3 regions of the Stappia indica genome follow, and region 3 is predicted to be linked to each of the others. Evidence: predicted binding sites of a transcription regulator. Region 3 holds the regulator's gene; each other region holds the start of a gene.
The links. The regulator PhoB, encoded in region 3, activates phosphate uptake and scavenging genes when phosphate is short. The targets are predictions, from matches to a motif close to TGTCATNNANCTGTCAT.
Positions count from the first base shown of each region.

Region 1: a site for PhoB is predicted at 5,298-5,314, ahead of ugpB (sn-glycerol-3-phosphate ABC transporter substrate-binding protein UgpB). Genes of this name have one in related genera too.
Region 2: a site for PhoB is predicted at 9,143-9,159, ahead of GH266_RS03380 (BtaA family protein). Genes of this name have one in related genera too.

Region 1 is NZ_CP046908.1:514,243-524,822, forward strand. It holds gene GH266_RS02350 (DUF4261 domain-containing protein) at 1-814, opposite strand, end outside; gene GH266_RS02355 (sn-glycerol-3-phosphate import ATP-binding protein UgpC) at 907-1,959, opposite strand; gene ugpE (sn-glycerol-3-phosphate ABC transporter permease UgpE) at 1,965-2,801, opposite strand; gene ugpA (sn-glycerol-3-phosphate ABC transporter permease UgpA) at 2,810-3,691, opposite strand; gene ugpB (sn-glycerol-3-phosphate ABC transporter substrate-binding protein UgpB) at 3,832-5,151, opposite strand; gene GH266_RS02375 (replicative DNA helicase) at 5,578-7,059, shown strand; gene alr (alanine racemase) at 7,085-8,227, shown strand; gene radA (DNA repair protein RadA) at 8,227-9,624, shown strand; gene GH266_RS02390 (CvpA family protein) at 9,761-10,402, shown strand; gene purF (amidophosphoribosyltransferase) at 10,548-10,580, shown strand, end outside.
Region 2 is NZ_CP046908.1:723,283-733,862, forward strand. It holds gene kdpB (potassium-transporting ATPase subunit KdpB) at 1-71, opposite strand, end outside; gene kdpF (K(+)-transporting ATPase subunit F) at 337-426, opposite strand; gene GH266_RS03335 (response regulator transcription factor) at 844-1,221, shown strand; gene GH266_RS03340 (helix-turn-helix transcriptional regulator) at 1,229-1,954, shown strand; gene GH266_RS03345 (hypothetical protein) at 2,094-2,399, shown strand; gene GH266_RS03350 (hypothetical protein) at 2,671-2,940, opposite strand; gene GH266_RS03355 (DUF2147 domain-containing protein) at 3,398-3,856, shown strand; gene GH266_RS03360 (glutathione S-transferase N-terminal domain-containing protein) at 3,888-4,601, opposite strand; gene GH266_RS03365 (GNAT family N-acetyltransferase) at 4,788-5,285, opposite strand; gene GH266_RS03370 (TerC family protein) at 5,278-6,843, opposite strand; gene GH266_RS03375 (class I SAM-dependent methyltransferase) at 7,166-7,831, opposite strand; gene GH266_RS03380 (BtaA family protein) at 7,828-9,087, opposite strand; gene gatB (Asp-tRNA(Asn)/Glu-tRNA(Gln) amidotransferase subunit GatB) at 9,783-10,580, opposite strand, start outside.
Region 3 is NZ_CP046908.1:4,063,731-4,074,310, reverse strand. It holds gene GH266_RS19000 (efflux RND transporter permease subunit) at 1-2,319, opposite strand, end outside; gene GH266_RS18995 (efflux RND transporter periplasmic adaptor subunit) at 2,323-3,699, opposite strand; gene GH266_RS18990 (hypothetical protein) at 4,022-4,378, shown strand; gene GH266_RS18985 (Hsp33 family molecular chaperone) at 4,388-5,377, opposite strand; gene argF (ornithine carbamoyltransferase) at 5,387-6,319, opposite strand; gene GH266_RS18975 (aspartate aminotransferase family protein) at 6,319-7,518, opposite strand; gene GH266_RS18970 (GcrA family cell cycle regulator) at 8,016-8,558, shown strand; gene phoB (phosphate regulon transcriptional regulator PhoB) at 8,697-9,398, opposite strand; gene phoU (phosphate signaling complex protein PhoU) at 9,536-10,246, opposite strand; gene pstB (phosphate ABC transporter ATP-binding protein PstB) at 10,315-10,580, opposite strand, start outside.

The DNA of each region.
Region 1 (10,580 bases), 1.6 Mb from region 3:
CAGGCGCCTCCTGGACAGGATCGTTGCCGGTCTCCAAGGCAAGCTGAATCACGCGCCCGGGCACGCGGGTACCGTTCTCCAGGAAACGGACCCGAGTGATGTCGGTCTCGCTGTTGCCGATGGTCTCGCCATCCCGGATCACCATGCCGTGCATAAGCAGATAGCGGACCAGTCCGAAGATCCGCTGTGCCAGCTCGACCGGCTGCTGCGGCGCGGGCAGAAATTCGATCTCCATTCCGAGGAAAGGGCGCACACCGATGGTCGCCGCGCCGATCATCTGCCGCTGCCCCGCCGTTTCGCCGCGGAACCACATCAGATTGACCCAGTCTTCTACGGGCAGGGTCTTCGACAACATGGCACGCACCGCGCTGCGCATCCCGTCCGGCGACAGCATCATCTCGCCGCTCGCCCAATAGGCACCGAGCCCCCCGCTCACGTCGAGCGCGGCGGCGGCGACAAAGGTGGTGAGCATCGCGAAATGCAGCGCCTGCTCGTGGTTTTCCGGCTGAAGGACGCAACCGACGATGACATGGGCACCGTGCACTGCCACCACAGCGGAGGCGTCTTTCCAGGCAATGCTCGCAGCGACCGCCCGGTCCATCGTCCCCGTCGGCACAGGCACGTCCTTGGCGATCACCGTCACCGGCACGCCGCCGATCGCGACCATCGCCGGTTCCCCGCCCTGCGCGTCGCGCGTCAGCTCAACGGACAGCCCAATGGGCGCAGTGATCTGACGAAGCTGCAGGACCAGCGCGGCCATATCGAGCGGACGCGGTGCGTCCAGCAGGACGAGACTGAAGAAACGTTCGGACATTGGCAGACCCTCCGGCGTGATGCGCCGAAGGTTATGCACCCTTGGTTGCGGATGCGTGAACCCACATATCAAGGGTGCCCTGTCCGGCGACCTCAGTCGGGCAGCCGCTTTCCGTCGGCGCCGAAATAGTGCAGGTGCTCGGACGCACAGGAAAGATGCACCCGCGCGCCGGCCGCAGGAACCTCGCGTCCGCCTTCGATCCGCACGATCATGCGCTCGCCGTCGTCGAGCTCCACATGGGCCAGCGTTTCCGCGCCAAGGGCCTCTGCGATCATCAGCTTGCCCGACAGCACCGCCTCGCCTTCCGCGCAGAAGGAGAGATGCTCGGGCCGCACGCCGACCGTGTCGAGGGCCTCTGCCGGGCCGGCCGTCTCCGCCACCTTGCGCAGCAAACCGCTCGCCGCAAGACGTGCCGCCTGCAGGAAGTTCATCGGCGGCGAGCCGATGAAGCCGCCGACGAAGACCGTCGCCGGCTTGTGATAGACCGACAGCGGCGTGCCCACCTGCTCCGCATTGCCGCCGTTCATCACGATGATGCGGTCGGCCATGGTCATGGCTTCGACCTGGTCATGGGTCACATAGAGCGAGGTGACGCCGAGACGGCGCTGCAGCGTCTTGATCTCCACGCGCATCTGCACGCGCAGCTTCGCATCGAGATTGGACAGCGGCTCGTCGAACAGGAAGACCGAGGGCTTGCGCACGATGGCCCGGCCCATGGCGACGCGCTGGCGCTGGCCGCCGGACAGCTGCCGCGGCTTGCGGTCGAGATAGGGCTCCAGTTCCAGCATCTTCGCGGCCTGCGCGACGCGCTCGGCGATCTCCGCCTTCGCAACGCCCGCGATCTTCAGACCGTAGGCCATGTTGTCGAAGACGGACATATGCGGATAGAGCGCATAGTTCTGGAACACCATGGCGATGTCGCGCTCGCGCGGCTCCAGATCGTTGACCACCCGGTCGCCGATGCGGATCTCGCCCGAGGTGACGGTCTCCAGCCCCGCCACCATGCGCAGCAACGTGGACTTGCCGCAGCCCGACGGCCCGACGATGACGATCAGTTCACCGTCGGCGATCTCCGCGTCGACCCCGTGGATGACCTCGGTGGTGCCATAGGACTTGCGGATGTTCGAAAAAGCGATCTTCGCCATGGAACCTATTTCTCGCTTTCCACGAGGCCCTTCACGAAGAGCCCCTGCATGAAGATGACGACGGCGACGGGCGGCAGCATCGCCAGCAGCGTGGTGGCCATGATCACCGGCCAGTCGGCGATATCGTCGCCGGACGGGAACATCTGCTTGATGCCCATCACGATGGTGTTCATTTCCGGCTTGGTGGTGATCAGCAGCGGCCAGAGATACTGGTTCCAGCCATAGATGAAGAGGATCACGAACAGCGCGGCGATGTTGGTCCGCGACATCGGCAGCAGAATGTCGAGGAAGAAGCGCACCGGCCCTGCCCCGTCGACTCGCGCCGCCTCGATCAGTTCGTCCGGAACGGTGAGGAAGAACTGGCGGAACAGGAAGGTCGCGGTCGCGGAGGCGACCAGCGGCAGGATCAGGCCCGTATAGGAGTTGAGCATCCCGAACCCGGCGACGACCTCGTAGGTCGGCACGATGCGCACCTCGACGGGCAGCATCAGGGTGAGGAAGATCATCCAGAAGAACGCCATCCGGAACGGGAAGCGGAAATAGACGATCGCATAGGCGGAGATGATCGAGATGGCGATCTTGCCGATGGTGATGCCGAGCGCCATGACGCTGGAGTTGAACAGCATCAGAAGAACCGGCGAGTTGACGCCCCGCGTCAGCGCCGCCGTGTAGTTCTCGATCAGATGCGGTCCGGGGATGAGCGGCATCGGCGGACGGGCGATCTCCGGCTGCGTCACCGTTGAGGCGACGAACGCCATGTAGATCGGAAAGCAGATGATCGCGATGCCGACGATCAGCCCGATATGGGTCAGCCAGAGGCCGAGCCCGCGTTTTTCGACCATGCCGCTCATCAGTAATGCACCTTGCGTTCGATATAGCGGAACTGGACGACCGTCAGCAGCCCGACCACGAAGAGAAGGATCACCGACTGGGCGGCCGAGGAGCCGAGGTCCTGCCCGACGAAGCCGTCGGAGAACACCTTGTAGACGAGGATGGTCGTCGCCTGCTGCGGCCCGCCGCCGGTGATCGTGTGGATCACGCCGAAGGTCTCGAAGAACGCGTAGACGACGTTGACCACCAGCAGGAAGAACGTCGTCGGCGACAGCAGCGGGAAGACGATGGTCCAGAACCGGCGGGCAAAGCTCGCCCCGTCGATGGCCGCCGCCTCGATCACGCTTTTCGGAATCGCCTGCAGGCCGGCCAGGAAGAACAGGAAATTGTAGCTGATCTGGCGCCAGGCGGAGGCGACGACGACGAGCCCCATCGCCTCTTCGCCGTCCAGAACGTGATTCCAGTTGTAGCCGAACGCCTTCAGGTACCAGGCGACCAGGCCCACATTGGGATTGAACATGAACAGCCACAGCACGCCCGCGACCGCCGGGGCCACCGCGTAGGGCCACACCAGCAGCATCTTGTAGGCGCTCGATCCATTGATCACCCGGTCCGCCATGACGGCCAGCCAGAGCGCGGCACCCATCGAGACGAGCGTCACCAGGGTCGAGAAGATCACCGTCGTCTTGAACGAGGCGAGGTAATACGGGTCGCTCAGCAGGAACTCGAAATTGCCGAAGCCGACGAACTGCGACGACAGGCCGAAGGGGTCGGGAATATAGGCGGACTGGTAGATCGCCTGGCCCGCCGGCCAGAAGAAGAAGACGAGCGTCACCAGGATCTGCGGCGCGAGCAGCAGATAGGGCAACACCCGGCTGTTGAAGACGACGCGTTTGTGCATGGCGCGCTGTTCCAGCTGGTCTGTCCGCCGGGCCTTTCCGACGGGCGAAAACGGCCCGGCAGGCTGCCGGACCGTTTCCCGTTTCTCAGATGCACCGTGGATGCGCAGGCCTGCTCCGCATCCACGGGCGTTTCAGGAGATCAGCGGTTGGCCTGCTCGAAGCGACGCAGCAGCTGGTTGCCACGCTGCACCGCGTTGTCGAGCGCCTCCTTGGCCGACTTGTCGCCGGCCCACACCGCTTCCAGTTCCTCGTCGATGATGCCGCGGATCTGGTCGAAGTTGCCCAGACGCACGCCCTTCGAGTTGGCGGTCGGCGCCTTGCCGGTCATCTGGATGACCGCAATGTCCGTGCCCGGATTGGCGTCGTAGAAGCCGGAGGCCTTGGTCTGCTCGTAGGCAGCATGGGTGATCGGCAGGTAGCCGGTGTCCTGGTGCCACTTGGCCTGGATGTCGGCGGACGACAGGAAGTTCAGGAACTCCGCCACGCCGGCATATTCCTCGGCCTCATGGCCGGCCATCACCCACAGCGAGGCGCCGCCGATGATCGTGTTGAGCGGGGCGGCCTCGACCGAATCCCAGTAGGGCAGCGGGCGGATGTCGAAGGCGAACTTGGCCTCGGACTTCACGCCGGCGTAACCGGCCGAGGATTCGGTGAACAGCGCGCACTCGCCGGCGCGGAACTGGGCACCGCTCTCGTTGCGGCGACCGCCATAGACGAACTTGCCGTCCTTGGCCCACTGGCCCATCGCCTCGATATGGGCAACCTGCACCGGGCCGTTGAACGCCAGCTCGGTGTCGACGCCGCCGAAGCCGTTCTCCTTCGTGGCGAAGGGAACGTCGTGATAGGCGGACAGGGTCTCCAGATGCACCCAGCTCTGCCAGGCGGTGGTCAGCGGGCATGCCGAGCCGGACGCCTTCAGCGTGTCCAGCACCTCGCCGACCTTCTCCCAGGTCGTCAGGTCGGTGTCGGGGTCGATGCCGGCCGCCTGCAGTGCATCGCGGTTCACATACAGAACCGGGGTCGACGAGTTGTAGGGCAGCGACAGCATCTGGCCGTCGGTGGTGGTGTAGTAGCCGGCGACCGCCGCCAGGTAGGCGTCCTGGTCGAACTCCTTGCCCGTCTCGGCCATCAGCTCGTAGACCGGCTTGATGGCGCCCTTGGCTGCCATCATCGTGGCGGTGCCGACCTCGAAGACCTGCAGAATGTGCGGCTGCTCGCCGGCGCGGAAGGCGGCGATACCGGCATTCAGGGCCTCGGAATAGTTGCCCTTGTGCGAGGCGACGACGACGTAGTCGCTCTGCGAGGCGTTGAACTTCTCGACCTGCTCGTTCAGCAGATCGCCGAGGCGGCCGGTGAAGGCATGCCACCACTGGATCTCGGTGGCGGCGAAGGACACGGTGGTGCTGCCGGCAAGCATCGTTGCGGCGACCAGACCGGCCAGCGTCTTGCGATAAGCCATGTTTTGCTCTCCCAAAGCTCGGGCACCCGGCCCGATATGCGGTTCTGGGCAATACGGCCTCCCTGGCGGAAGCCGCATTGAACGAAAATGTCCGCATTTCGTATTTGTTTCATATGAACGCCAGATGTCGCTCACATGAACATTAAGCGACACTTCCATGACAGACGCAAGAGCCCGAATACAAGCAGGAAATTGCCGATCCACACCGTTCCCCTGGGGCATGTGGGCAACTCGGTCACATGCGCGTCATGCGTGAAGTCGAGGCCGCGCTCAGGCCCTTTGCCGGCGGAACGAAGATCGCCCTCCGCGTCAACCGGACAGCGGGGTTTTCCCCGCTCCTTTCACACGAAATGCATCCAGTCCGGATTCCCCTTTCTCCCTCCCCCTCCCTCCGGTAGGAACAGGGGCACACGAGGGGAAATGAGAATGAAGGGTCCGGTTCCGGCGAACGACACCAGCGCCGCATCGATGCGCGTTGCCCCGCACAACGCGGAGGCCGAGCGCCAGCTGCTGGGCGCGATCATCGTCAACAACGAGACCTATTACCGCGTCTCGGACTTTCTCGAGCCCGAGCACTTCTTCATCGCCCCGCACCGGGAGATCTACGAGAAGGCCGGCCAGCTGATCCGCGCCGGCAAGGTCGCCTCCCCGATCACGCTCAAGACCTTCTTTCCACAGGATGCGCGCATCGCCGACATGTCGGCCGCGCAATACATCCTGCGGCTGGCCGCCGACGCCGCCTCGGTCATCAATGCCGAGGACTATGGCCGCGCCATCTACGACCTCGCCATTCGCCGGACCCTGATCCGCATCGGCGAGGACATGGTCAACATCGCCTTCGACGCGCCGATCGACATGCCGCCGGTGGCGCAGATCGACGATGCCGAACGGCGCCTGTTCGAACTGGCCGAAAAGGGCCGCACCGATACCGGATTCGTCTCATTCGGCGATGCGCTGACCGCAACCATCGAGATGGCTGCCGCAGCCTACCAGCGCGAAGGCGCACTGTCGGGAATCGCCAGCGGGTTGCGCGATCTGGACGGCCTGATGGGCGGCCTGCAGCCGTCGGATCTGATCGTGCTTGCCGGCCGTCCCGCCATGGGCAAGACCTCGCTCGCGACCAACATCGCCTACAATGTCGCCGAGGCCTACATGGCCGAGGAGCAGCCGGACGGCACGATGAAGACCGTCAACGGTGGCGTCGTCGGTTTCTTCTCGCTGGAAATGTCGGCCGAGCAGCTGGCGACCCGTATCATTTCCGAACAGACGGAGATCTCGTCCTCCAAGATCCGCCGCGGCGACATATCCGAACACGACTTCGAGAAGCTCGCAGCCGCCGCCCAGACCATGCAGCTGGTCCCCCTGCATGTGGACCAGACGGGCGGCATCTCCATCGCCCAGCTGGTCGCCCGTGCCCGCCGCCTCAAGCGCCAGCGCGGCCTCGACCTGTTGATCGTCGACTATATCCAGCTGCTCACCGGCTCGCAGAAGAACAGCGGCAACCGCGTGCAGGAGATCACCGAGATCACCACCGGCCTGAAGGCGCTGGCCAAGGAGCTGAATGTCCCGATCATCGCGCTCTCCCAGCTGTCGCGTCAGGTGGAATCGCGCGACGACAAGCGCCCCATCCTCTCGGATCTGCGCGAATCCGGCTCGATCGAGCAGGACGCCGACGTGGTGATGTTTGTGTTCCGCGAGGAGTACTACCTGGGCAAGACCATGCCCGAGGAAGGCACGGAGGACTACGTTAAGTGGGAGGAGAAGCTTGACAGGGTGCGCAACCGGGCCGAAGTGATCATTGCCAAGCAGCGTCACGGTCCGACCGGCACCGTGAACCTGCACTTCCAGGGCGAGTTCACCCGCTTCTCCGACCTCGCCGACCCGGACCGATTCCCCGAGCCGCATTGATGCGGCCAGAGCCTGGACCAGGGATGTGATCGATACCCACTCCGGCGCCAGCGCCACGCCTTCAATCGACAACGGCCGCATCACCGTCGACCTTGCCGCACTCGCCGCGAACTGGAGCCGCCTCGCCGGCTTGCTGAGCGAGGGAACCGCATGCGGCGCGGCGGTGAAGGCCGACTGCTACGGCCTCGGCGATGCGCCTTGCCTCGAAGCGCTGTGGACCGCCGGCTGCCGAACCTATTTCGTCGCCACGCCGCAGGAAGGCGCAACCGTGCGCCGCCACCTTCCGGACGCCGCGATCTACATCCTCAACGGGCTCTATCCGGGCGCAGCAAGCTTTTACGCCGCAAACGGTCTTCGCCCCTGCCTCGGCTCTCCGGACGAGATCGCGGACTGGCGCAGCGCCGGTGCGCCGCTTCCTGCAGCGCTTCACGTCGACACCGGCATCAGCCGTCTCGGCCTGACGGCAGAGGAAGCCGCAGCGCTGGCCGGCGGCCCTGCGCTCGAACTGTCGTTGATCATGTCGCATCTGGCCTGTGCCGATGCGCCGGGCGCCCCGATGAACCAGGCCCAGCTGGCGCGTTTCCGGGCGCTTTCCGGCCTCTTCCCCGGCGTGCCGCGCTCGCTCGCCAACTCGGCCGGCATCTTCCTCGGCCCGGACTTCCATTTCGAGCTCGCCCGCCCCGGAATCGCTCTTTATGGCGGACAGGCCTCGGCGATGGAGGAAAGCCGGCTGGATCCTGTCGTCACCCTCGAGGCGCGGATCCTCCAGGTTCATACCCTGCCCAGGGGCGCGCCCATCGGCTATGGAGCGACCTTCACCGCGCCGCGCGACATGCGCGTTGCCATGGTCGCGGCCGGCTATGCCGACGGGTTCCTGCGCGCGGCCGGCTCCACGGACGGCAAGCCCGGCGCCGAGGCCTGGCTCGCCGGCCATCGCCTGCCCGCGCTCGGCCGCGTCTCCATGGACATGAGCGCCTTCGACGTCAGCAACGTGCCGGAAGACATTGCCGCGCGCGGCGCCTTCGTGGAGCTATTCGGCCGCAACGTGTCCGTCGACGAGACCGCGAGCCGTGCCGGCACCATCGGCTACGAGTTGCTGACATCTCTCGGCCACCGCTTCGCCCACCGCTATGCCGGCATGCCCTCGACCGGCGGGGAGCAGTCCTGATGGCCAAGCGCGGCACAGCCTATGTCTGTCAGTCCTGCGGCGCGGCCGCGTCCAAGTGGGCGGGTCGCTGCGACAGCTGCGGCGAGTGGAACACCCTGGTCGAGGAACGCAGCGGCGGCGGGGTCGGCGGTTCGCCGACAGCAGCAAGCCGCAAGCGCGGGCGCGTCGTGCCCCTCGTCGGGCTTGCGGGCGAAAGCGACACGCCGCCACGCATCGAGACGCGGGTCGGCGAGCTCGACCGCGTCACCGGCGGCGGGTTCGTGCGCGGCTCTGCCCTGCTCGTCGGCGGCGATCCGGGCATCGGCAAGTCGACGCTGCTGATCCAGGCGGCGGCCCGCATCGCCCGGCTCGGCCACCGCGCGATCTACATTTCCGGCGAGGAGGCCATCGACCAGGTGCGCCTGCGCGCCATGCGCCTCGGCCTGTCCGACGCACCGGTCGGCCTTGCGGCGGAGACCAGCGTCGAGGACATCCTCGCCACCCTGACGGACGGTCCGCCGCCGGCCCTCGTCATCATCGATTCGATCCAGACCCTGTGGTCGGAGATGGTCGAGTCCACGCCCGGCACCGTCACCCAGGTCCGCGCCTCCGCGCAGGCCCTGGTACGCTACGCCAAGTCGAGCGGCGCCACGGTGATTCTCGTCGGCCATGTCACCAAGGACGGCCAGATCGCCGGCCCGCGCGTGGTGGAGCACATGGTCGATGCCGTTCTCTATTTCGAGGGCGACGGCGCGCACCAGTACCGCATCCTGCGCTCGGTCAAGAACCGCTTCGGCGCCACCGACGAGATCGGCGTCTTCGAGATGACCGACAAGGGGCTGGCCGAAGTGGCCAATCCGTCTGCGCTTTTCCTCGGCGAGCGCTCGGGCCGCACGCCAGGATCGGCCGTCTTCGCAGGGCTGGAGGGCACCCGCCCGCTGTTGATCGAGATCCAGGCGCTGGTCGCGCCCTCGCCCCTCGGCACGCCGCGCCGGGCCGTGATCGGCTGGGACAGCGCCCGCCTTTCGATGATCCTTGCGGTGCTGGAGGCGCGCTGCGGCGTGCGCTTCGCGCAGAACGACGTCTACCTCAATGTTGCCGGCGGATTGAGGGTCAACGAGACGGCCGCCGACCTTGCCGTTGCCGCTGCGCTCGTCTCGTCTCTCAGCGGGGTTGCCCTTCCCGCCGATTGCGTCTATTTCGGCGAGGTCAGCCTCTCGGGGGCGGTCCGCGCGGTCTCTCAGGCCCAAAGCCGTCTCAAGGAAGCCCGCAAGCTCGGTTTCACCTCGGCCTTCGTGCCGGAAGCGAACGCCGGAGACGGTGCGAGCGATGGCGGCCCGGTGACGGGGCTGAGCGAGCTGGCGGATCTGGTCGCCCAGGTGGCGGCGCGCTCCGCAGGCGCATCCGAGCGGGACTAGGGCCCGGACGGACCTCGCATCCGGCAGTGCCCGATCGCTGCACGCGCCGGGCAAGGCAGTGAACACCGCGCCCGACCCACGCGGAGAACTGGGTCGACAGGGCGTCTTGCGACGCGATCAGGGACCAGGCCGAGCGATGCCGATCACGCTTCTCGACGGAATCCTTCTCGTCATCATGCTCCTGTCGGCCGTCCTGGCCATGATCCGCGGCTTCGTCCGCGAGGTCCTGTCGATCGCGTCCTGGATCGCCGCCGCCGTTGCCGCCTTCTACCTGCATGGCCACGTCGTTCCCTTCGTGCGCCAGTACATCAACAACGACAACGTGGCGCTCGGCGTTGCCGCCGCCGCCGTGTTCCTGGTGACGCTGATCATCGTCAGCTACATCACGATGCGCATTTCCGACTTCGTGCTGGACAGCCGGATCGGCGCGCTCGACCGCACGCTCGGCTTCGTTTTCGGCGCCCTGCGCGGCCTTCTTCTGGTCGTCGTCGCGATGATGTTCTTCAACTGGTTCGTGCCGCAGGACCAGCCTGCCTGGATCGCCACGGCCAAGTCCAAGCCGGTGATCGACTCGATCGGCAACCGGCTGGTCAACGCGCTGCCCGAAAGCCCGGAAAACACCATTCTCAACCGCATCCGCAATCGCTCCGACGGTGCCCCCGCCGGCACGACGGAAACGCCTGCAGCGCCGGCCCCGACCGGCGACGAGCAGGGCTATACCGACAGCGAGCGTCGCGGGATCGAGCAGTTGACGACTTCGGGGTCGTCCACCAACTAAGGCACGTCCGCTGGAACGGACCGCATCATGTGACTGAAATTCTCGTTGCCATGGACGGACCGCCCCGCGGTGCCGTCCCTGGTGCGTTTTGAAGGCCCGTCCGGCGGACGCCTCCGCCGCCCGCGGGCAACCAGGAGCCAAGGCCATGGCCTACGCCGATAATCACACCGCCCCCCAT
Region 2 (10,580 bases), 1.8 Mb from region 3:
TTGAATGCGCCCCAAAGTGCGGGGACAAGGATGCGAGCGTCGAAGATGCTCGCCGGTTTCGACTGGCTCATGAGTGGCTCCAGCTTGATGTTTCTGGTGACAGTCCCAGCCCGCATTGGCCCGGCCCGCATCGGCCCGGCCCGAAGAGGCGGGAGAGGAGCAAGGCAAGCAGCGCGCACGCCGGCATCGCCGGCGCTGTCGCGAAGGCGATGCCCGGCGCAAGGGGGCTTTCTGTCTTCAGGAGGTCGGGCCGTGGCCCGGGAGATATGCGGATCGGGCCGGGCGACTTGGCGATGATCCGCGCCGCCTGTCACAGCGGGTTGGATATTCGGCAGTTCAGAAGCGCTCCGGCCGCAAAAGCGCGTAGACAAGATAGGCTGTGACGACCAGAGCCACCCCGCCTCCCAGTATATATTCAAGTATCATTGCGCACCCCGTCTTGTCGGAAGCTGCCGACCGGCAAGACTTCCTGACGCCTATAGTTTTTCTCCGCGCTTTTCCTCGGCAGGAACCGGCAGCGAAGGTGACAGGAATATGGCGCAGGACTGCATAAAGGTTCGAGAGAGGCGAAGGCCCGAAAGAATAAAAATCTCATATGGATTTCGGGTCGGAACCGGTCGCGGAAGCGCCCGCACACCGCCGGGCGCCTCCTTCGCGTCTTGCGACCTTGTCGAGATGAAAAACATATTTCCGTCGCCGGTGCAGGCGCACTGAACTGTACGGGCCAGCGAGCGGGCAGCCTCGCCCTTGAGCCGGTGCGCGCCGGACTTTCGGCGGCGCGGCATATTGCAAGCGGCCCCGGCCCGACCATTCCCGGACCATTGATTGAACCGAACGGGTTTCATGACGAGCACACTGGAGGCTGTCCCCTTCGAGGCGGTTGCCGAGGCGCGCAAGGCTCCGCTCTCGCGCGAGCTCTACCGGGCATGGCACCGCTCCCCGGCGCCGGCCCCAGCGCCAGAGCCAGCCCCCCAGAACCAGATCGTGCCGGCACCACCTGCCCGCAGGCGCCCGCGGCGACCCCTGCCCGCCCTCACCAACCGCGAGCGGGATTGCGTGGCCTGGGCGGCGGAGGGGAAAACCGAATGGGAGAGCGCCGCCATTCTCGGCATCGCGCCGAAGACCGTGGAAAGCCACCTCATCGCCGCACGGCGCAAGCTGAACGCCGCGAACAAGGTGCACCTGGTCGCCAAGGCCTTCCGCCTCGGCCTGATCGACTGAGGCGCCCTTGCACGCGGCGGACCTGCTGACCCATCTCGACCGCATCCGCCGCGCCGCAACGGCGCAGGAGGTGCGCAGCCGCCTCATCCTTGCAACCGACGCCTATGGCATCGACCAGGTGATGTGCGGCCTCGTACCGACCCCTGCCACTCCGCCGGCCGAGGCGAGGAAATCCATCTTCTTCGGCAACTGGCCGACCGGTTGGCTGGAGCGCTACGTTGCCCGCCGCTATGTCGACATCGACCCGGTGATCGCGCAGGTGACAGCCGCAGACGCATTGTTCGACTGGCGCGAGGCGCGCGCACCGGCAGACAGAGCCCCCCTTGCCCGGCTGATGATGGAGGAAGCGCGCGAGCACGGGCTGTCCGCCGGCTTCGCCCTGCCGTTTTCCGGCCCTGCGGGCCAACGCGGCAGCATTTCGCTGAGCGGCGCGCGTATCGAGCTGGACCCGGCCGGCCGGACGACGCTCGCCCTCTTGGCGGCCAGCGCGGCGGACCGGGCCGCCACCCTGCTGCAGGGGGACGCCTGGCGCCCCTCCTCCCCCTTGACGACACGCGAGCGGGATTGCGTGGCCTGGGCGGCGGAGGGGAAAACCGAATGGGAGAGCGCCGCCATTCTCGGCATCGCGCCGAAGACCGTGGAAAGCCACCTCATCGCCGCACGGCGCAAGCTGAACGCCGCGAACAAGGTGCACCTGGTCGCCAAGGCCTTCCGCCTCGGCCTGATCGACTGACCACGCAGGCCCGTCAATCCGGGAATCCCATGATGGTGGGGCGGGCAAAGCCTGCAAGACTCAAGAACCACAGGGCACACGGAGACGCAGATCGGTTCGGAAGGGCAGTCCGTGCCGGGACGAGGAGAAAGGGAACGGCATGGACAGGAAAAGCCGGCAGGACGCGGCCCGGCGGGCGATCATCGAGCACCTGGATGCCGCCATCGCGCAGCTGTCGGCCCATCCGGAACTGGCCGTGCTCGGCAGCCGGCTGGCGGCGATCCGCGAGATCGCGGCGCTGGAACAGGCGGCTGGAAGATTGGCGGCGGGAAAGTTGGCGGCCGGAGGATTGGCGGAAGAGGTGCAGGCACCCTATCGCCCCGTGAAGAGCGATGCGGCCGGCACGGCGCAAGACGAAGCGCCGGAAGACGAGACGGGCAAGGCCGCGCACGACAAGCCCGGATGACGGGCGTGGAAACGGGGAAAGAACGTCCCGGCACCGCCGGGCGGGCGGGGCTTGGGCGGGATCAGCACGCGCGCTTTCAGCGGCGATCAGGTGCTGTGCCCAAGCGGACGGGCGGGCGAGAGGGCCGGCCGGCGGTCGGGCGAGAGAGCAAACGGGCTGCGGCGCAGGCGCACCATTGCAGGCGCTATGTCAGAAGCGCTTCAGCGCGCCGCAGCCAGGTTGATGTCCATGGTGGAAATGCCCCTTGCGCAGGAACCGGCTCCACCGCGGATCAATGCAGGGACAGCCACTCGCGGGCCGCACGCTGGGCGTCGGCGATTTCCGAGCGGGACATCTCCGAGGAGATTTCCTTGCGGTAGCGCACGGCGTCCTGGCTGCCCTTGACGGCGGCGATGTTGAACCACTTGTGCGCGGCAACCAGGTCGGCGGCGCCGTGGCGGCCGCAGGCGCAGTCCAGCCCCATCTGCAGCAGGATATCGGGGCCGGCGGGCTGGCCGCCCATGATGGCAAGATCGGGGGAACCAAGATCCAAACGAGCCATGTCTCACACTCCTTGTCGGTCGTCTTGCGGCCGGCGTCCTGCCGGTCCGCTCCGGGTCGAAGGCCGCGGGATGCTTGATCTTTTCCCCGCAATCTTCATGTCCGAGTGTGGTCCTGCCCCTTCAACGCGAGCTTAAAATTCTCGCTTAACGGGAAGAAAACGAGTCGAAAACACCAGGTAAACTTCACGAAGGATTCAGCATTTCCGAGCGGAAACGGCAGCGGAATCAACGCGACTTGACTCAACATGGATTTGCGCCGGAAACGCTTGATTCACCTTGAGAAGAACTGAGGTCTTCATGCCCTTCGGCCGAAGCCCCCACCAGAGCCCCGCAAGCCCCCGGCACAAGCTTTCCCAAGGCCCGACACGAAGCCGGCCCAAGGCGGTCACCCTCGCGCCCCAGTTTTCCGGCAGCTTTGGATGACGACAGGTCCTCGCCTCTCGCGAAAGGAAACCGATGACGCCCCCTCGCCTCGCCTCCCTGCCCGCCCTTGCCGCGCTGGCCGGGTTCGCCCTTCTCGCCATCGTGCCGCCGGCGCTCGCCGAGGAGGAGATCTTCGGCACCTGGCGGACGCCGGCCGACGGCACCGTGCGCGTCGGCCCTTGCGGGTCCGCGCCTTGCGGCCTGCTGGTGGACTTTCCCCCGCCGCCGGGCACGACCGTGCAGAGCGCGACGGACGTGAAGAACCGCGACGCCGCCAAGCGGGACCGCAAGCTGCTCAATGTGCCGGTGATCTGGGATATCGCGCCGGGCGACAGGGACGGGACCTGGAGCGCCCGCGTCTACGATCCGCGCCGCGGCGTGACGGCCAATGCGACGGCGACGCTGCAGGGCGACGACCAGCTGACGCTGCGCGGCTGCGTGCGGATGGTGGTGCAATTCTGCGAAACGGAAGTGTGGCGCCGGGCGAACTGATCCCCCCGGCGCCTCGATAACAGGCGAAAAATCAGCGCGCGCGCTGGCCGAACAGCACCGACTGGGCGCCCTTGTCGCTGGCAAGGTTGAGCTGCTCGCGCATCTCGCGGCCAACGGCAAGGCCGCGTTCGACCGCCGGGCGCGCCTTCAGCGCCTCCAGCCAACGCTGGACGTTCGGAAAGTCCTTGCCGAGCTCCATGCCCTGCCGCTCCCAGCCGGTCGCCCAGCCGACGATGGCCATGTCGGCGATGGAATACTCGTCGGCAACGAAATCGCGCCCGGCGAGCTGCTTGTCGAGAACGCCGTAGAGCCGGTGCGTCTCGTTGAGATAGCGGTCCATGGCGTAAGGGATCTTTTCCGGCGCATAGACGCGGAAATGATGGTTCTGGCCGAGCATCGGGCCGAAGCCGCCCATCTGCCACATCAGCCACTCGTCGACCTTGACGCGGCTGCGCTCGTCGGTCGGGTAGAACCGGCCGAACTTGCGCCCGAGATACTGCAGGATCGCACCGGATTCGAAGACCGAGATCGGCTCGCCGCCCGGGCCTTCCGGATCGACGATGGCCGGCATGCGGTTGTTCGGCGAGATCTTCAGGAACTCCGGCTTGAACTGGTCGCCCGCGCCGATATTGACGAGGTTGAGATTGTAGGGAACGCCGAGTTCCTCCAGCAGGATCGAGACTTTCCAGCCGTTCGGGGTCGGCCAGTAATGCAGTTCGATGGGCTTGGTCTGGGTCGCGGACATGCCTGTCATGCTCCATGCTTTGTGAATGGGCCGGGGCCTCGCGGACGCCGTGTCCGCATGCCGCCATCGGCCGTCGGATGAGAAGTTAAGCCCCCCGAGCGCCGGTACAACCACCTGCAGTGTGCAGCGAACCGCAAGCGGCACCGCGTGAACGCTCGGTCACGCCACACGTACGCCGCGCACCGCTCACAGCATCAGCTTGTAGCCGACATGCGAGGGCTGATAGCCGAGCGCCTGGTAGAAATCGTGCGCGCCCTTCCGCTCGCGGTTGGAGGTGAGCTGCAGCAGCACGCAGCCGCACTCGCGCGCCCGCGCCTCGGCAAAGCGCATCATCGCCCGGCCGATGCCGCGCCCGCGCAGCTCCGGGTCCACATGCACGCTCTCCACCTGGGCGCGCGGGCGCCCACCGAAGGACAGCCCGTCGATGACCGTGAACTCGAACATGCCGGCGATGCGCCCCGCCTCCATGCCCGGCAGGCGCGCCACATGCAGCACGGTCGCCCCGCCCGCCACCATGCGGCGGAACGCGGCGAGATAGGGCGCCAGATCGGCCGCCTCCTGCCCGACACGCGCGCCGGCCGCATTGGCGCTCATCAAGGCGGCGCAGGCGGCAAGGTCGTCCTCGGTCGCAGGCTGGATGTCGAGCCCCTGCAGCTCCGTCTCGAACATCCCGCCCTTACCCATGCGGGGGCGCCTCGGTCTCGACCGGAGAGATGCGCACCCTGCCGATGGCGCGCTTTTCCAGCGACAGGATCTCGAAGCACAGGCCCCCGGTCTCGAGCACATCGCCCACCTTCGGCAGGTGCCCCAGCTGGGACAGGATGTAGCCGGCCAGCGTCGAGTAGCGGTTGGCCTCGTCGACGAGGTCCCGGCCGATGGCGGTGCTGAGCTGGCGGATGTCGATGAAGGCGTCCACCGTCCAGGAGCCGTCTTCCTGCTGCTGCAGCGCGGCCGCCTCCTCGTCCATGTCCGGGAACTCGCCGGCGATCGCCTCCAGCACGTCGGTGGGCGTGGCGATGCCTTCCAGCGAGCCGTATTCGTCGATCACCATCGCCATCTGCACCGGCGAGCGGCGCAGCAGCTCCATCACCGTCAGCACGTCGGTCATCTCGTGCACGACGCCCGGCTGGCGCATCAGCTGCGCCCAGTCGATCGCCTCGCCGCCGATCACCGCATTGAGCAGGTCCTTGGTCAGCGCCACGCCGACGAACTCGTCGACGCTGCCGCGCGCCAGCACCACCCGCCCGTGGGTGAGCCGGCGGATCGCGGCGCGCAGCTCCTCGTCCGGCTTGTCGAGGTCCAGCCATTCCAGCTCGTTGGACGGCGTCATGATCGAACTCACCGGCCGCTGGCCGAGCCCCAGCACGCCGCGGATCATGTCCTGCTCCTCGGGCTTGAACAATTCGCCCAAGGCCGCCTGCTCGGCGATCACGTCGACCGTCTCGCCCAGCGGCTGCTCGCCGACCCTGCCGCCCAGCATGCGCAGCACCGCCTCGGAGGTACGCTCGCGCAGGTTTCCGGAGACGACCAGCTGCTCGCGGTTGTGGCGGCCGACCTGGTTGAACGCCTCGATCAGCACCGAGAAGCCGATGGCGGCATAGAGATAGCCCTTCGGAATGTGCTGGCCGAAGCCTTCCACCACCAGGCTGAAGCCGATCATCAGCAGGAACCCGAGGCACAGGATCACCACCGTCGGATGCTTGGAGACGAAGGCCATCAGCGGCTTGGAGGCGATCATCATCACCGCCATGGCGATGCAGACCGCCGCGATCATCACCCACAGATTGTTGACCATGCCGACGGCGGTGATCACGCTGTCGAGAGAGAACACCGCATCCAGCACGACGATCTGCACGATCACCTGCCAGAACACCGCGTGGACGACCTTGCCGCTCTTGTGCCCCTGCGCACCCTCGAGCCGCTCGTGCAGCTCCATCGTGCCCTTGAACAGCAGGAACAGGCCGCCGATGATCAGGATCAGGTCGCGCCCGGAGAAGGAAAAGCCGCCCAGCGAGAACAGCGGGTTGGTCAGCGTGACGATCCAGGAGATCGAGAACAGCAGCGCAATACGCATGAACAGCGCCAGCGACAGGCCGATCAGGCGCGCCTTGTTGCGCTGGTCGGGCGGCAGCTTGTCGGCCAGGATGGCGATGAACACGAGGTTGTCGATGCCGAGCACCACCTCCAGCAGCACCAGGGTGACGAGCCCGATCCAGATGTTCGGATCTGCCAGAAATTCCATGTCGAACCTTTCCTAATGGCGAAGACGCGGGCGCGCGCAAGGCCCGTCATGCCGGAGCGTGCGGCATGCGGGCTGTCGGTCTGCGGAATGAGGGCGGGAAACGGGATCGCGGAGCCGCCGGGCGCATGTCGCCAGCGGCTCCCGGAGAAGTCGGTCGTCCGCGGCCGTGCTATCGCCGTCGTCCGGCATGGAAATGTCCGCCCCTTCTTGCGCGCAAAAGCGTGCCCGCGCGCCGCAACCGCAACCTAGCATGGCCGCTGCACCGGTCAAGAAACGCACCAGAGCGCCGGACGTTCCGCGCCTTGCCGGCAACGGCCGGCCCTCAGGCCTCGATCTGCCCCATCACCGCGTAGCCGCCATGCAGCCGGCGGAACTGCGAGCGCGCGCCCTGCGCCTGCGCACAGGTGGCAAGCACCGCCTCCAGCTCCGCCCGCGGCGCAACGTGGAAGGCGGACAGCCAGGCACGGAACGGCGCGCGCACCAGGCCCGGCCAGGCCTCCATCATGCCGAAGTCGACCAGATGCAGCCGGCCGCCGGGGGCCAGCGCGCCGGCCCCGGCCATGAGCGCCTCGCGCCAGGGCGGGATCATCGACAGGCTGTAGGAGAAGAACACCCGGTCGAAGCGCGCAACGCCGAACAGCGCCGCCGTGTCGAACGCCGTCGCATCGCCCTGCGCCACGCTCACCCGGTCCTCCAGCCCCGCGCGGCGGATCGAGCCGCGGGCGCTCTCCAGCATCTGCGCCGAGATGTCGAGGCCGAAGAACCGCGCCTGCGGGTGTCGGCGGGCGGCCAGCACCAGATTGCGCGCCGTGCCGCAGCCGAGTTCCAGCACGGTGCCGCCCGGCGGCGGGGCGAGCTCGTCGATCAGCCGGTCGCGGCCGAGCAGGTAATACTTGCGCGTCGCATCATAGACATGCCGCTGCCAGCGGTAGATGCCGTCCATCAGCTCCGCGCCGTTGGACGTCCTCACGTCTCCCCGCACGGTCATGCCGCGTCGCGGATATACAGGTGGAAGCCGCCATAGATCGACGAGCGGTCCATGTAGCCGAGCTTGCGCGAGCGCTCCGCATCGTAGCGCCACTGTGCGAGGATCTCCGGCACGACGCGGCCGGGCAGCAGGCTCGGCTCGGCCGCCGTGCGGAAGACGACGCGCGCGCCCGGACGGGCCGTGCGGGTGATCTCCGCCCACAGGGCGTTGAGCGCGGCGTCGGTCATCCAGTCCTGCGCATCGAGCAGGACGTAGCGGTCGACGCTGGCCTCCTCCTGCGCCGCCAGATAGTCGGTGAAGGAGCGGTTGACCACGCGCACCCGGTCGGCGCGGGCACGAATCCCGTCGAAATGGTCGCGCCGCAGATAGGGCGGCAGCGGGCCGGCCTCGTCATTGGCGTAGCCGCGGCCGAAGGCCTGCCAGGCAAAATAGTTCTCCGACAGCGGGAAGTCGCAGGCCAGCCGCTCCAGCCGCTCGCGCAGCACCGCCGCCATGCCGCCGGAGCCGCTGCCGGCCAGCGCCTCGTACTGCGCCGGGGGAATGCCGAGCCCGTAGAGCGACACGCGCTTCGACGTCGCCCAGCGGACCATCCGCTTGTCGAACAGCGGCGCCAGCGCCTTGTCGAAATAGGTGCGCTGCTCCTCCAGCGAGCGGGCCCGCAGCATGTCCTTGGGGTCGATGCCATAGACGCGAGCGACGAAATGGCCGGCGCCGATGAAATAGCCGAGCAGCCCGTGGTGATAGAGGTCGCGGGCGAACAGGGTGATGCGCTTGCGCCCGGTCAGGCCGCGCTTTTCCCAGTATTCGCGGGTTTCCGGGTCGAGCCGCTCGCGCAGGAAGCGGTTATAGGCCTCGACATTGCCCTTCTCGTCCGCCTTGCCGAAGAAGCGGTAGAAGGCCTCGTGCCCCGGCAGGTGCTTGACCGCGGCGAGCTTCAGCCGGGTCAGCGCCACATGCGCGCGGTTGAGGTCGACGGCGGTGATGCTGGCCGGATCGGCCGTGAGGTAAGAGAGAACGTTACAGCCGCCCGAGGCGATGGTCACCACCTTGTGGTCGCGGCCGATCTCCAGCGCGTCCATGTCGATCTCGGGGTCTTCCCAGATCTGCGGATAGACCAGCCCCTGGAAGGCCAGGGTGAAGAGCCGCTCCAGCGCGCCCTCGCCCGACAGAGCCCTGTTGCGATGCACCGCGCGGCCGAGCAACGCGCCCCGCCCGGCATTGACCGACTTCGTGTTCGACGCCTGACCCGACAGCATGGCCACCTCCGACTCTCCTCAAGTTGCCTTGAAGTGAGCCGGGTAAGCCGTTCTCGTAACGGGATGATGACAGGGAGCGGCTTGCGCCCCTCCTCTCGCCGTCATGCCGCATGAAGCGCGGTGCCGGAAACTCTGGGCACCCTCAGCGAGGTTGAGGCGGGATGCCTCTCCCCGCGTCTTCCCGGGCAAGGCGATAGCCGCGACCCGGGACCGGGGAGGCACGGTGGTTGCGGGTTCGACCCGGAGTGCCTGCGTGAGGCCCTCGGCTCTCCGATCCCGCATCTGCGTTGCGCTTCGTGCGGGATGACGAGGAGAGAGGTCGGCGCGTAGCTAGCCGCCACCGGTGTTGGGGCGGCAGCGCGGAGGATTCAGTCGCGACCGCTCGGGGTTACTGGATCCCGGTCTTCGGCTTCGCCGAAACCGGGATGACATCCTGCGGGTGGGGTGGCGCCGGAGAGTCAAAGCGAGGCCGTGACGCACTCTCTCGGCTGTCCTGGCCGCAGCCCCTCCCCGCGTCCTCCCGGACGGCGCGCCAGCGACGAGCCGGGATCGGAGAGCCGAGGGCGCATGAGGCGCGCTGCGGAACGAAACCTCAGGCACCGTGCCTCGCCGGCCCCGGATCTCGCGATGCTCGTCCGGGGTGACGAAAGGAGAGGTCCGGGCCGGGCGTGCGGAGCGATGGCGGAAAGACCGCCCTACTCGATGCCGATCTTCGCCTTGAGCAGGTCGTTGACCGCCTGCGGGTTGGCCTTGCCGCCGGTCGCCTTCATCACCTGGCCGACGAACCAGCCGAGAAGGCCGGGCTTGGCGCGGGCCTGCTCGACCTTGTCCGGGTTGGCGGCGATGATCTTGTCGACCTCCGCCTCGATGGCGCCGAGATCCGTCACCTGGCGCATGCCGCGCGCCTCGACGATCTCAGCCGGTTCGCCGCCCTCGCTCCAGACGATCTCGAACAGGTCCTTGGCGATCTTGCCCGAAATCGTCCCGTCGACCACCAGATCGACGATGCCGCCGAGCTGGCCGGCCGAAACCGGGCTTTCGCTCAGCTCCAGCCCTTCCTTGTTGATCCGGCCGAACAGCTCGTTGATCACCCAGTTGGCCGAGAGCTTGGCGTCGCGCCCCTTGGCGACCTCCTCGAAGAAGTCGGCCGAGGCCTTTTCCGCCACCAGGATGTCGGCGTCATAGGCGGTGAGCCCGTAGTCGGCGACGAAGCGCGCCTTCTTGTCGTCCGGCAGCTCCGGCAGGCCGACGGCGAGCGCGTCGACATAGGCCTGGTCGAATTCCAGCGGCAACAGATCCGGATCGGGGAAGTAGCGGTAGTCGTGCGCCTCCTCCTTGGAGCGCATGGAGCGGGTCTCGCCCTTGACCGGATCGAACAGGCGCGTCTCCTGGTCGATGCTGCCGCCGTCCTCCAGGATGCCGATCTGGCGGCGGGCCTCATACTCGATGGCCTGGCCGACGAAGCGGATGGAGTTGACGTTCTTGATCTCGCA
Region 3 (10,580 bases):
TTCCTTCAGCGCGCGCGTATCGTCGCCCATCAGACGGATGTCGAGATCGCGCCCCGGGGGGCCGCCGCGCCGCTCGAACACGGCCACGCGCTTGGTGCCGGGGATCTCGGGAATGGCACGCCGCCAGGCCTGGACGATGTCGGGCGTGCGCACGCTCCGCTGCTCCGAGGTGGTCAGCTGGACGTCGATGCTGGCGACGTTGTTGCCCCGGCTGTTACCCGACTGACCGAGGGTCGCATAGGACGCGACGACCAGCGTCTCGCCGGTCTCCGCCGTCAGGCTCTCCTGCGCCTGCCGCAAGGCGCCGTCGATGCGCAGCAACGCCTTCTCCGCGTCCTCGATGGAGATGCCGGCGACGAAATCGACCGTCGCGCGGATGTTCTCCGCCTCCGGCGAGGGGAAGAAACGGAAGCCGACATGGTTGCCCCGCATCAGGCCGGCGGTGAGCAGCAGCAGGCCGATGGCGAAGGCGACCGTGACATAGCGCCAGTCGTAGGTCAGGCGCACGAAGGCGCGGAACGGCACGTCGCGGAACCAGCCGAAGCCGGCATCGAAGTTGCGGCGGAACCAGCCCGGCTGCTCGTCGAAGGTGCGGCGGGTACGGGCCCGGCGCAGCAGGAGCAGCAGGAACTCGACCGCCGAAGCCACGACGAAGAAGACAACGACCACGGCGATATCGAAGGGCACCGTGCCGAAGGTCTCGCGGCCTGTGCGGGCCGGCACGGCCAGCCAGTCGAGCCAGACCGGCACCGTGATGTCGTCGCGCCCGGCGAGGCCGACGAGAAAGAGCGCCGGCACGCCGGCGATCAGCACCACCCGCCACCAGTTCCACGAGGGCGGACGGGCGAGCGAGTGGGCAAGGTGGCCCGGCAGCACGAAAAAGCACTCGATGATGCTGGCGGTGATCACCGCGACGACGACGAGCGGCAGCACGCCCATCAGCTGGCCGATCGTGTCGCCCATCAGCATGATCGGCAGGAAGGCGGCGACGGTGGTGGTCGAGGCGGCGATGATCGGCCAGAGCATGCGGCCGGCGCCTTCTTCGGCCGCCAGATAGGGCCCGTCGCCCATGGCAATGCGGGTGGCGGTGTGCTCGCCGACGACGATGGCATCGTCGACGATGATACCGAGCGTCATGATCAGCGCGAAGAGCGAGAACATGTTGAGGGTCTGCCCGGAGACCCACATGAACCCGAGCGTCGCCATCATCGCGACCGGAATGCCGGCCGCGACCCACAGGGCGATCCGGCCGTTGAGGAAGGCGAAGAGCACGATCACGACGACGAACAGGCCGGAAATGCCGTTCTCCACCAGGATCATGATGCGGTCGGTCAGCGCCTCGGCGCGCACCTCGTACTTGACCAGCTCCAGCGAGGCCGGCAGCTGCGGCGCGATCTCGGCCAGGTAGCGGTCGAGGATGGCGTTGACCTTGAGCTGGTCGGCACGGGCCGAACGCTCCACGGTCAGCTCGACGGCGCGCATACCGTCGGAATAACCGATGGTCTGGTCCGGATCGTAGGAGCGAGACACATCGCCGATGTCGCGCAGCTCGATCTTCTCGCCGGTCGGGAAGGACTTGACGACGATACGGCTGATCGCCTCCGGCGAGGACGTATCGGCAACCGCCCTCACCTGCCGCTCGACGCCGCCCTGCAGGTCGCCGGAGGGGAGGTCGCGGGTGTTGGCGGCCACGCGCTCGGAGATATCGGCAAGCGTCAGGTCGAGGCGCCGCAGCTCGCGCTCGGGCACCTTGACCACGTATTCGGTGTCGCGGAAGCCGTTGAACGAGACCTTGTCGATGCCGCGGTCGATCAGGCCGTCGCGGATCTGGCGGGCGAACGCCTTCAGCGCATCCTCGCTGAAGGGGCCGCGCAGGGCAACGCGGGCCACCCGGTCGAACCAGTTGGCGAGCGAGATGACCGGCCGCTCGGCATCTTCGGGAAGCGTGGTGATGCCGGCGATGGCCTGCTCCACGTCCGACAGCGCCTTCTGCATGTCGGCGCCTTCGAGGAACTCCAGGCTGATCGAGGCCGCGCCCTCACGCGAATACGAAACCATCTCGTCGACATTGTCGATGAAGCGCAGTTCCGGCTCGATGGCCTGCAGAATGTTCTTCTCCACGTCCTCGGCGCTGGCGCCCGGCCAGGAGACGGAGACGGAAATGCGGTCGATGACGATCTGCGGGAAGAACTCGGCGTTCAGCCGGGCAAGGCCGAAGGCGCCGAACAGGATCATCAGCACCATGACGAGATTGGCGGCGTTGCGATGGCGCAGGAAATGGCCAATTACGCCGCGCGGAACGAAGCCGGTGTCGCGCATGGGTCAGCCGCCCGTGTTGGCGCCGCGATTGCGCGGCTCGGAAACGAGGAGGCCCTCTCCGGCCTTGTCCAGCCGGGTCGACACCAGACGGTCGCCGGTTGCGAGATCGCCCGAGACGATGACATGGGTCCCGTCGAAGGCGAGCACCTCGATGTCTCGCCGGCGCGTGCGGTTCTCTTCGTCGACCACGAAGACATGGTCGGTGCCGTAGATCGCCCCCTCGGGGATGCGGGCGGAGGCGGGGTAGGTGCGGTCGGCAAGGCGCAGCTCTACAAAGGCGCCCGGCCGCAGCGCCGGCTGCCCGTCCGCCACCGTAACGCTGGCATAGACGTCGATGCCGCCGCGCGCCAGCGCCACCTCGGCGCCGATCCGGCGGATCTCGCCGCGATAGGCGACCGGCTGGCCACCGATATGCCACAACACCTCGACAGGCCGGCCGACCACGGTGCCGTTGTCGGACAGGATACGGCCATATTGGTTGTCGGAGAGGGAGAAGCGGACCTCCAGCGCATCGCGCGCGTACAGGGTCGCAACCACATCGTTGACGCCGACAAGCCGGCCGATGGCCGCGTTCTCCGAGCGCACGACCGCGTCGAAGGGTGCCTTCAGCACGGTGTCGGCAAGGTTCCGCTCGGCCTGCGACAGACGCCACTGCAGCCGGTCGATGGCCGCCTGCTGCTGGTCGACGCGCGCCTTCTCGACATCGAGGGCATAACGGCGCTGCTCCAGGGCCTGGCCGCGCTGGGAGACCAGCAGGCGGCGTTCGTCGACCGTGCGCTCGGTCACCGAGCCGCTGCCGAGCAGCTGCTCGGCCCGCTGCAGATCGCGCTGCGCGAATTCGAGCTGCTCGCGGGCGCGCTCGACATTGCCTTCCTCGGTGGACACCCGGCCCCTGGCCTCGACAAGGGCGGCACGGGCCTCGACGAGATTGGCGCGCGCCTCGGTGACGGCGCCCTCGTACTGGAAAGGATCGACAGCGAGGAGTTCCTCGCCGGAAGAAATGATGGAGCCGGTCTCCAGGGCGGGATTGACCCGGATGATCTCGCCGGCCACCAGGGTGCGGAGTTCGGCGGTGCGTGCGGCGGTGACCTCGCCGTAGAGCGAGAGCATCGGCGCGTGGTCCCGCATCTCGACCGGCGTCGTTTCAACGATATAGGCGGTCTCGCGCGCGGGCCGCACAGGCACCGGATCCTTGGCGAGGATCAGCCGGTTCATGCCGACATAGGCGGCGATCAGCACGGCGAGCGCGATCACCGCCTGCAGAACGAGCTTCGCGGCAAGGATACCGGTGCGACCCGCCGAGCGGCCACGGGTCTGGGGGCGCTCGAAGGCGACCTCCCCCCTGGGAGTGCGGTTGTTATCGTCCACCGATTTCAGCATGACACTCTTTTCCACTCGAATGCTCTCTTGTGCGCGTTCCGGTACCCTATAGGCATTCCGGCGCGGACTGGATTGCTTCGCGGGCGCCCATGCCGCAATTGCGGACTATTCAGGCGCCGCAAACGACTGGCAAGGCGAAGAGTGTATCAAAATGTGACCACCGCGGCCCCTGTCACATCCAGTGACAGGATGGGACGATTTCTGCCGCTTTTCGTGGTCAGCGCAGGGTCTGGATTGACGCAGGTCAACCCTCGCCCGGAAAGGGTGCATCATACTCCCCTTGCAATCGAGAGACGAAACACCTCAGGGAGGTCAGCCAGTCATGACGCGCAAGACCGAAACCAAACCCGGCGATCCGGACGGGAAAGCTGACAAGAAGGCATCGGCCGGAGGGCGAGACCTTTATTCGCTCCCCTCCACTCCCCCCGAAACCGGGGTTGCAGGCGGCACGCCTGTCATCTCGCCCCGACCGACGAAGCCGCCACCTTCACCGCCAACGGCGAGCGGCACGCCTGTCATCTCGCCCCGACCGACGAAGCCGCCACCTTCGCCGCCAACGGCGAGCGGCACGCCGAACATCGCATCCGGCACGCCGAATATCGGATCCGGTACCCCGGATATCGGATCAGGCACCGCCGATCTGGCGTCGGGCACTCCGGCCCTGCCCAAGGACACCTGACACGCGGGCTCAGAACTCGTCGGGGCTGTAGTCGTAGCGGGTATTGCAGAAGCGGCAGGTCACCTCGATGCGACCGCCGACGGTCATGTCGTCGCGCTCCTCGGCGGTGAAGCCCTTCAGCATGCCGCGGATGCGCTCGTCGGAGCAGCGGCACCGGTCGGCGAGCGGCTGGGGCGCGAAGATGCGCACGCCGCGTTCGTGGAACAGGCGGAACAGCAGCCGCTCGGCACTCATGTCCGGGTCGCCGAGTTCGTCGTCGCGCAGGGTCTCGACCAGGGCGCGGGCCTCGCGCCAGGCGTCGTCCTCCTCGAACTCGTGCTCGAACGCCCCTTCCGGCGCATCGCCCGGCGGCAGATCGGCCTGCCGCATGCGCTCCGGCGCCTCGGGCAGGAACTGCGCGAGCACGCCGCCGGCCAGCCAGGAATGGCGAGGCTTGTCGCCGGCGCGCCGGTCCAGCACCTCGCCGACGGCAAGGCGCACCACGGTCGGGATCTGCTCCGACTGGGCGAAGTAGCGATGCGCCACCTCTTCGAGCGTGATGCCGTCCAGCGCGACGATGCCCTGGTAACGGTTCATCGCCGCACCCTGGTCGACCGTCATGGCGAGATGCCCGTTGCCCAGCAGCGAGGGCGTGTCGGTCTGCCCGGCCGCCTCGGCCGCGGCAACGGCCTCGGCATCGAACTGGGCGCAGGCGCGCAGGCCGTCCGGCGTCTGGAAATCGACGACGAGCATCGACACCGGACCGTCGGTCGTGGTCTGCAGGGTGAAGCGTCCGTCGAACTTGAGCGAGGTGCCGAGCAACGCGACGAGCGTCGCCGCCTCGCCGAGAAGACGCGAGACCGGCGCCGGATAGGCGTGACGCTCCAGAATGCGGTCGAGCACCGGGCCGAGCATCACGGCGCGGCCGCGCACGTCCAGCGGCTCCACCGCAAAGGGAAGCACGGCATCGCGACCGGCCGGGGTGACGCCCAGCCGCTCCAGTTCGTCCTGAACGCTCATGGTCGGATCCTACGAGTCCTGCAGCGCTCCGAAGCACCAGGCCAGAATGCCCTTTTGTGCATGGAGCCGGTTTTCCGCCTCGTCGAAGACGACGGACTGCGGACCGTCCATCACCTCCGACGTCACCTCCTCGCCGCGATGGGCGGGCAGGCAGTGCATGAAGATGGCTTTGCTGTCGGCTTCCGCCATCAGGCGGTCGTTGACCTGATAGGGGCTCAGCAGGTTGTGGCGGTCGCCGTCGTCGTCGCCCATCGAGACCCAGCAGTCGGTGACGACGCAGTCGACGCCCTTCACGGCCTCGAACGGATCGTCGGTGATGCGGATCTCGGCACCGGCCTTGCGGGCCGCTGCGATCAGCTCGGCCGGCGGTGCCAGCTGCGACGGAGTGGCGATGTTGAGCGCGAAGTCGAGCTTGGCCGCGGCATGCACCCAGGACGCCAGCACGTTGTTGCTGTCGCCGGTCCAGGCGACGCTGCGCCCGGCGATGCTGCCCTTCTTCTCCTCGAAGGTCAGCACATCGGCCATGATCTGGCATGGATGGGTGCGCTTGGTCAGGCCGTTGATCACCGGCACGGTGGCGTATTCGGCCAGCTCCGTCAGCGCGTCGTGATCGAGAATGCGGATCATGATCGCGTCGACATAGCGCGACAGCACGCGGGCCGTATCGGCGATGGTCTCGCCGCGGCCGAGCTGCATCTCGGCGCCGGTCAGCATCAGGGTCTCGCCGCCGAGCTCGCGCATGCCGACATCGAAGGAGATGCGGGTCCGGGTCGAGGGCTGCTCGAACACCATGGCCAGCACGCGGCCGGCAAGCGGGCCGCCGCCGGACACGCGGACGGGGCCGCGCGCCTGCTTGATGCGGCGGCTGCCGTCCAGGATGAAGCGCAGCTCGCTGGCATCGACATCGGTGAGGTCGAGAAAATGGCGCGGCTGGATCGTCATTACTCTGCAGCTCCCCGCTCGAGCCCGGCTTCCATGGCGGTGGCGGCGCGGTCGATGCGCGACACGGCCTCCTCGATCTCCGCCTCGGTGATGGTCAGCGGCGGCATGATACGCAGGACATTGTCGCCCGCGCCCACGGCCAGCACGCCGGCCTCGCGGAAATGCGACAGCAGCTCGGTATTGGTGACCCGGCACTTCAGGCCGAGCATGAGGCCCTTGCCGCGGATCTCTTCCAGGATCGCGGGATGGCCGTCGACGACGGCGGCAAGCTTCTGCTTCAACAGCAAGCCCTTCTTCTGCACGCCCTCAAGGAAGCCGTCGGCCAGCACCACGTCGAGCACCGCATTGCCGACCGCCATGGCCAACGGATTGCCGCCATAGGTGGTGCCATGCGTGCCCGGCTTCATGCCGGAGGCCGCTTCTTCGGTCGCAAGGCACGCGCCGAGCGGGAACCCGCCGCCGATGCCCTTGGCAATCGCCATGATGTCCGGGGTGATGCCGGCCCATTCATGGGCAAAGAGCTTGCCCGTACGCCCGACGCCGGTCTGCACCTCGTCGAGGATCAGCAGGATGCCCTTGTCGTCGCACAGGCGGCGCAGCTCGCGCAGATATTCGGTCGGCACCGGCCGGACGCCGCCCTCGCCCTGGATCGGCTCGATCAGGAGGCCCGCAGTGGTGTCGCCGATGGCTGCAAGCAGCGCCTCATGATCGCCGAACGGCACCTGGATGAAGCCCGGCGCCTTGGGGCCGAAGCCTTCCAGGTACTTTTCCTGCCCGCCGGCGGCGATGGTCGCCAGCGTACGGCCGTGGAAGGCGCCTTCGAAGGTGATGATGTCGATCCGCTCCGGCTCGCCCTTCGCATAGAAGTAGCGACGCGCGGTCTTGATCGCGCATTCCAGCGCCTCGGCGCCGGAATTGGTGCAGAACACGCGGTCGGCGAAGGTCGCCTGCGTCAGCTTGCGCGCGAACGCCTCCTGCCCCTCAATGGCATAGACGTTGGACACGTGCCACAGCTTGTCGGCCTGGTCCTTCAGCGCCTTGACGAGGCCGGGATGGGAATGGCCGAGCGAATTGACGGCAATGCCGGCGGCGCAGTCGAGAAAGCGTCGGCCATCGGAAGTCTCCAGCCACACACCCTCGCCACGCACGAACTCCAAGTTCGCGCGGCTGTAGGTCTGATAGAGAGATGAACCTTCCATGTCCTTCCTGCTCCCATTGACCGGCTTGCCTGCCGGGGAGATGCCTTGGCGGCCCCAGCCGCCTTCGATGCCCTCGCCCGGACCTGGAATGTTGCCGTCCTGCTGCCGCAAAGAGCTGCAAGAACCGCTGGCACCCACTGCCGAAAGCAATTATGCCGCCCACGAGAGGCGGCACGGCGAGGAAGCCCCGTTATACACCGGGAGCGCGCGGGAAAGTCAACGGAATTGGCTGAGCGCGCCGCCAGGCGCCCGGCAGGGCCAAAGTCGCCAGAAACGGCCTTTTCTGGGGAAAACCGTATCAATCCCCAGGTGAATCGCCCCCTCACCTTGAACCGCAAACCCGGCATATTGTAGCTTTGCAGTCAAGAAATACGACATCTCGTGTATCCGACTCACAATAGCCTCAAAATCCGGCAATGAGCGGGGCACCCCTACGGTGTGCCGATAACCTTTTATTAACCAGATGTCGGGGCCCGATCAAACACGGAGTTGAGCGCATGTCCTGGACAAGCGAACGCGTCGACCTTCTCAAAAAGCTCTGGACGGACGGGCTGAGCGCCAGCCAGATCGCCGCCGAGCTGGGCGGCGTCACCCGCAATGCGGTGATCGGCAAGGTCCACCGTCTCGGCCTGTCGGGACGCGCCAAGGCGGCCGCACCTGCGCAGAAGCCCCGGAGCAAGCCGGCAAAGGGCGGCGCCGAGGACGCGGCGCAGACCGCCTCGCCGCAGCAGGGCGGCAGCGCCCCGTCGGCACCGCAGACAATGGGCGCCACCGCGCTGAAGGTCGAGGCGGCACCGGTCGCAGCCCCCGCGCCGCAGGCCAAGCCCGTTGCCGAGCTGGTGCCGATCGCCAAGCGCGCGACCATCCTGACGCTGACCGAGCGGACCTGCAAATGGCCGATCGGCGACCCGACCAAGGAAGACTTCTACTTCTGCGGCCACCCGTCGAACCCGGGCGTCCCCTACTGCACCTATCACTGCCGCATCGCCTACCAGCCGGCGAGCGACCGCCGCCGCGACCGCAACGTCGCCAACGGCTGAGGCAACGCCCGCCCATCTGTTCAAGATGGGCAGCCGAAACGAGAAAGGCCCGCCTGCGATCACCGCGGCGGGCCTTTCTCGTTGTTCGCAGATAGGTGGGCAGACCGCCCTGCCCGGCGTCCCTGCCGCCGGCGCGCGTCAGGACGCGGCGGCGGCGAACTGGTCGTTGAAGGCGTAGCCGGCGCCGCGCACGGTGCGGATCGGGTCCGGCACCTTGCCGCGGTTGATGGCCTTGCGCAGCCGGCCGACGTGAACATCGACCGTCCGCTCGTCGACATAGACGTCGTGTCCCCAGACACCGTCCAGCAGCTGCTCGCGCGAGAAGACGCGCCCCGGCGACGTCATCAGGAATTCCAGCAGGCGGAACTCGGTCGGACCGAGATGGATCTCGCGCCCCGAACGGCGCACCCGGTGGGTTTCCCGGTCGAGTTCCAGATCGCCGGCGCGCAGCAGAGAGGACACCACCTCCGGCTTTGCCCGGCGCAGCATGGCCCGCACGCGCGCCATCAGCTCGGGGATCGAGAAGGGCTTCACCACGTAGTCGTCGGCGCCGGTGGCAAGGCCGCGGATGCGCTCCTGCTCCTCGCCCCGCGCGGTGAGCATGATCACCGGCAGGCGCTCGGTCTCGGGACGCGAGCGCAGGCGGCGGCACAGTTCGATGCCGGACAGACCCGGCAGCATCCAGTCGAGAAGCAGCAGGTCCGGCTGGCTCTCGCGCAGGAGAAGATCCGCCTCGTCGCCGCGCATGCACGTCTCGACCTTGTAGCCCTCGGCCTCGAGATTGTAGCGCAGCATCATCACCAGAGGCTCTTCGTCCTCGACAATCAGGACCTTCGGCATATGGGGTACCCTTGTCCAATCGACCCGGCCGGGAGGCATCGGCGCGGCTTTTCGCTCGCGCCGCCTTGCCGGCTCTCGTTGTCAGCGGCGACGGGCGACAGTGCCGCCCGCGCCATGCTCAGTTCGCCTGAACGCCCTCAGGACGCCGTATCGGTCTCGATGCCGGTCTCGTCGACCTTCTGGCGCTCGTCGGTCGGCAGCACGCCGGTCGACATGTACATGACGTTCTCGGCGATGTTGGTGGCATGATCGCCGATGCGCTCGATGTTCTTGGCGCAGAACAGCAGATGGGCGCAGACCGAGATCTGGCGCGGATCCTCCATCATGTAGGTGAGGAGTTCGCGGAAGATCGAGGTGTAGAGCGCATCGACCTCGTCGTCGCGATCGCGCACGGCGGCTGCCGCTGTGCCGTCGCGCCCGGCATAGGCGTCCAGCACATCCTTGAGCTGGCTCTGGGCGAGCTCGGTCATGTGCTCGACGCCAAGGGCGAACTTCTTGGAGTCGAAGGTGCCCTCGATGGCGATGACGCGCTTGGCGACGTTCTTGGCGAGGTCGCCGACGCGCTCCAGATCGTTGGAAATGCGCATTGCCGAGATGACGTCACGCAGGTCGCTGGCGACCGGCTGGCGGCGAGCGATGATCAGGATCGCCTGCTCCTCGATCTCGAACTGCAGGGCATCGACGCGCTTGTCCTGCGCAATGACGCGGCGCGCCAGCTCCTTGTCCATGCGCACCAGGGCCTGCACGGAATCGTTCAGCATCATCTCGGCGAGGCCGCCCATCTCCGACACGCGGCCGGCGATGTCCTTCAGCTCCTCGTCGAACGACGAAACGGTATGTTGGCTCATGTTTCTTCTCCATTCGGGGCGCGGCGAGGCGCGCGCGTCATCCCGTCTGTTCCCGCGGCTGGTCCAGACTAGCCGAAGCGGCCGGTGATGTAGTCCTGGGTGCGCTTGTCCCGGGGGTTGGTGAAGATGTCGTTCGTCGCCCCTTCCTCGACCAGGTTGCCGAGGTGGAAGAAGGCCGTGCGCTGCGACACGCGGGCGGCCTGCTGCATGGAGTGGGTGACGATGACGATCGTGTAGTTCTCGCGCAGCTCGTCGATCAGCTCCTCCACCTTGGCGGTGGCGATGGGATCGAGCGCCGAGCAGGGCTCGTCCATCAGGATCACTTCGGGGCTGA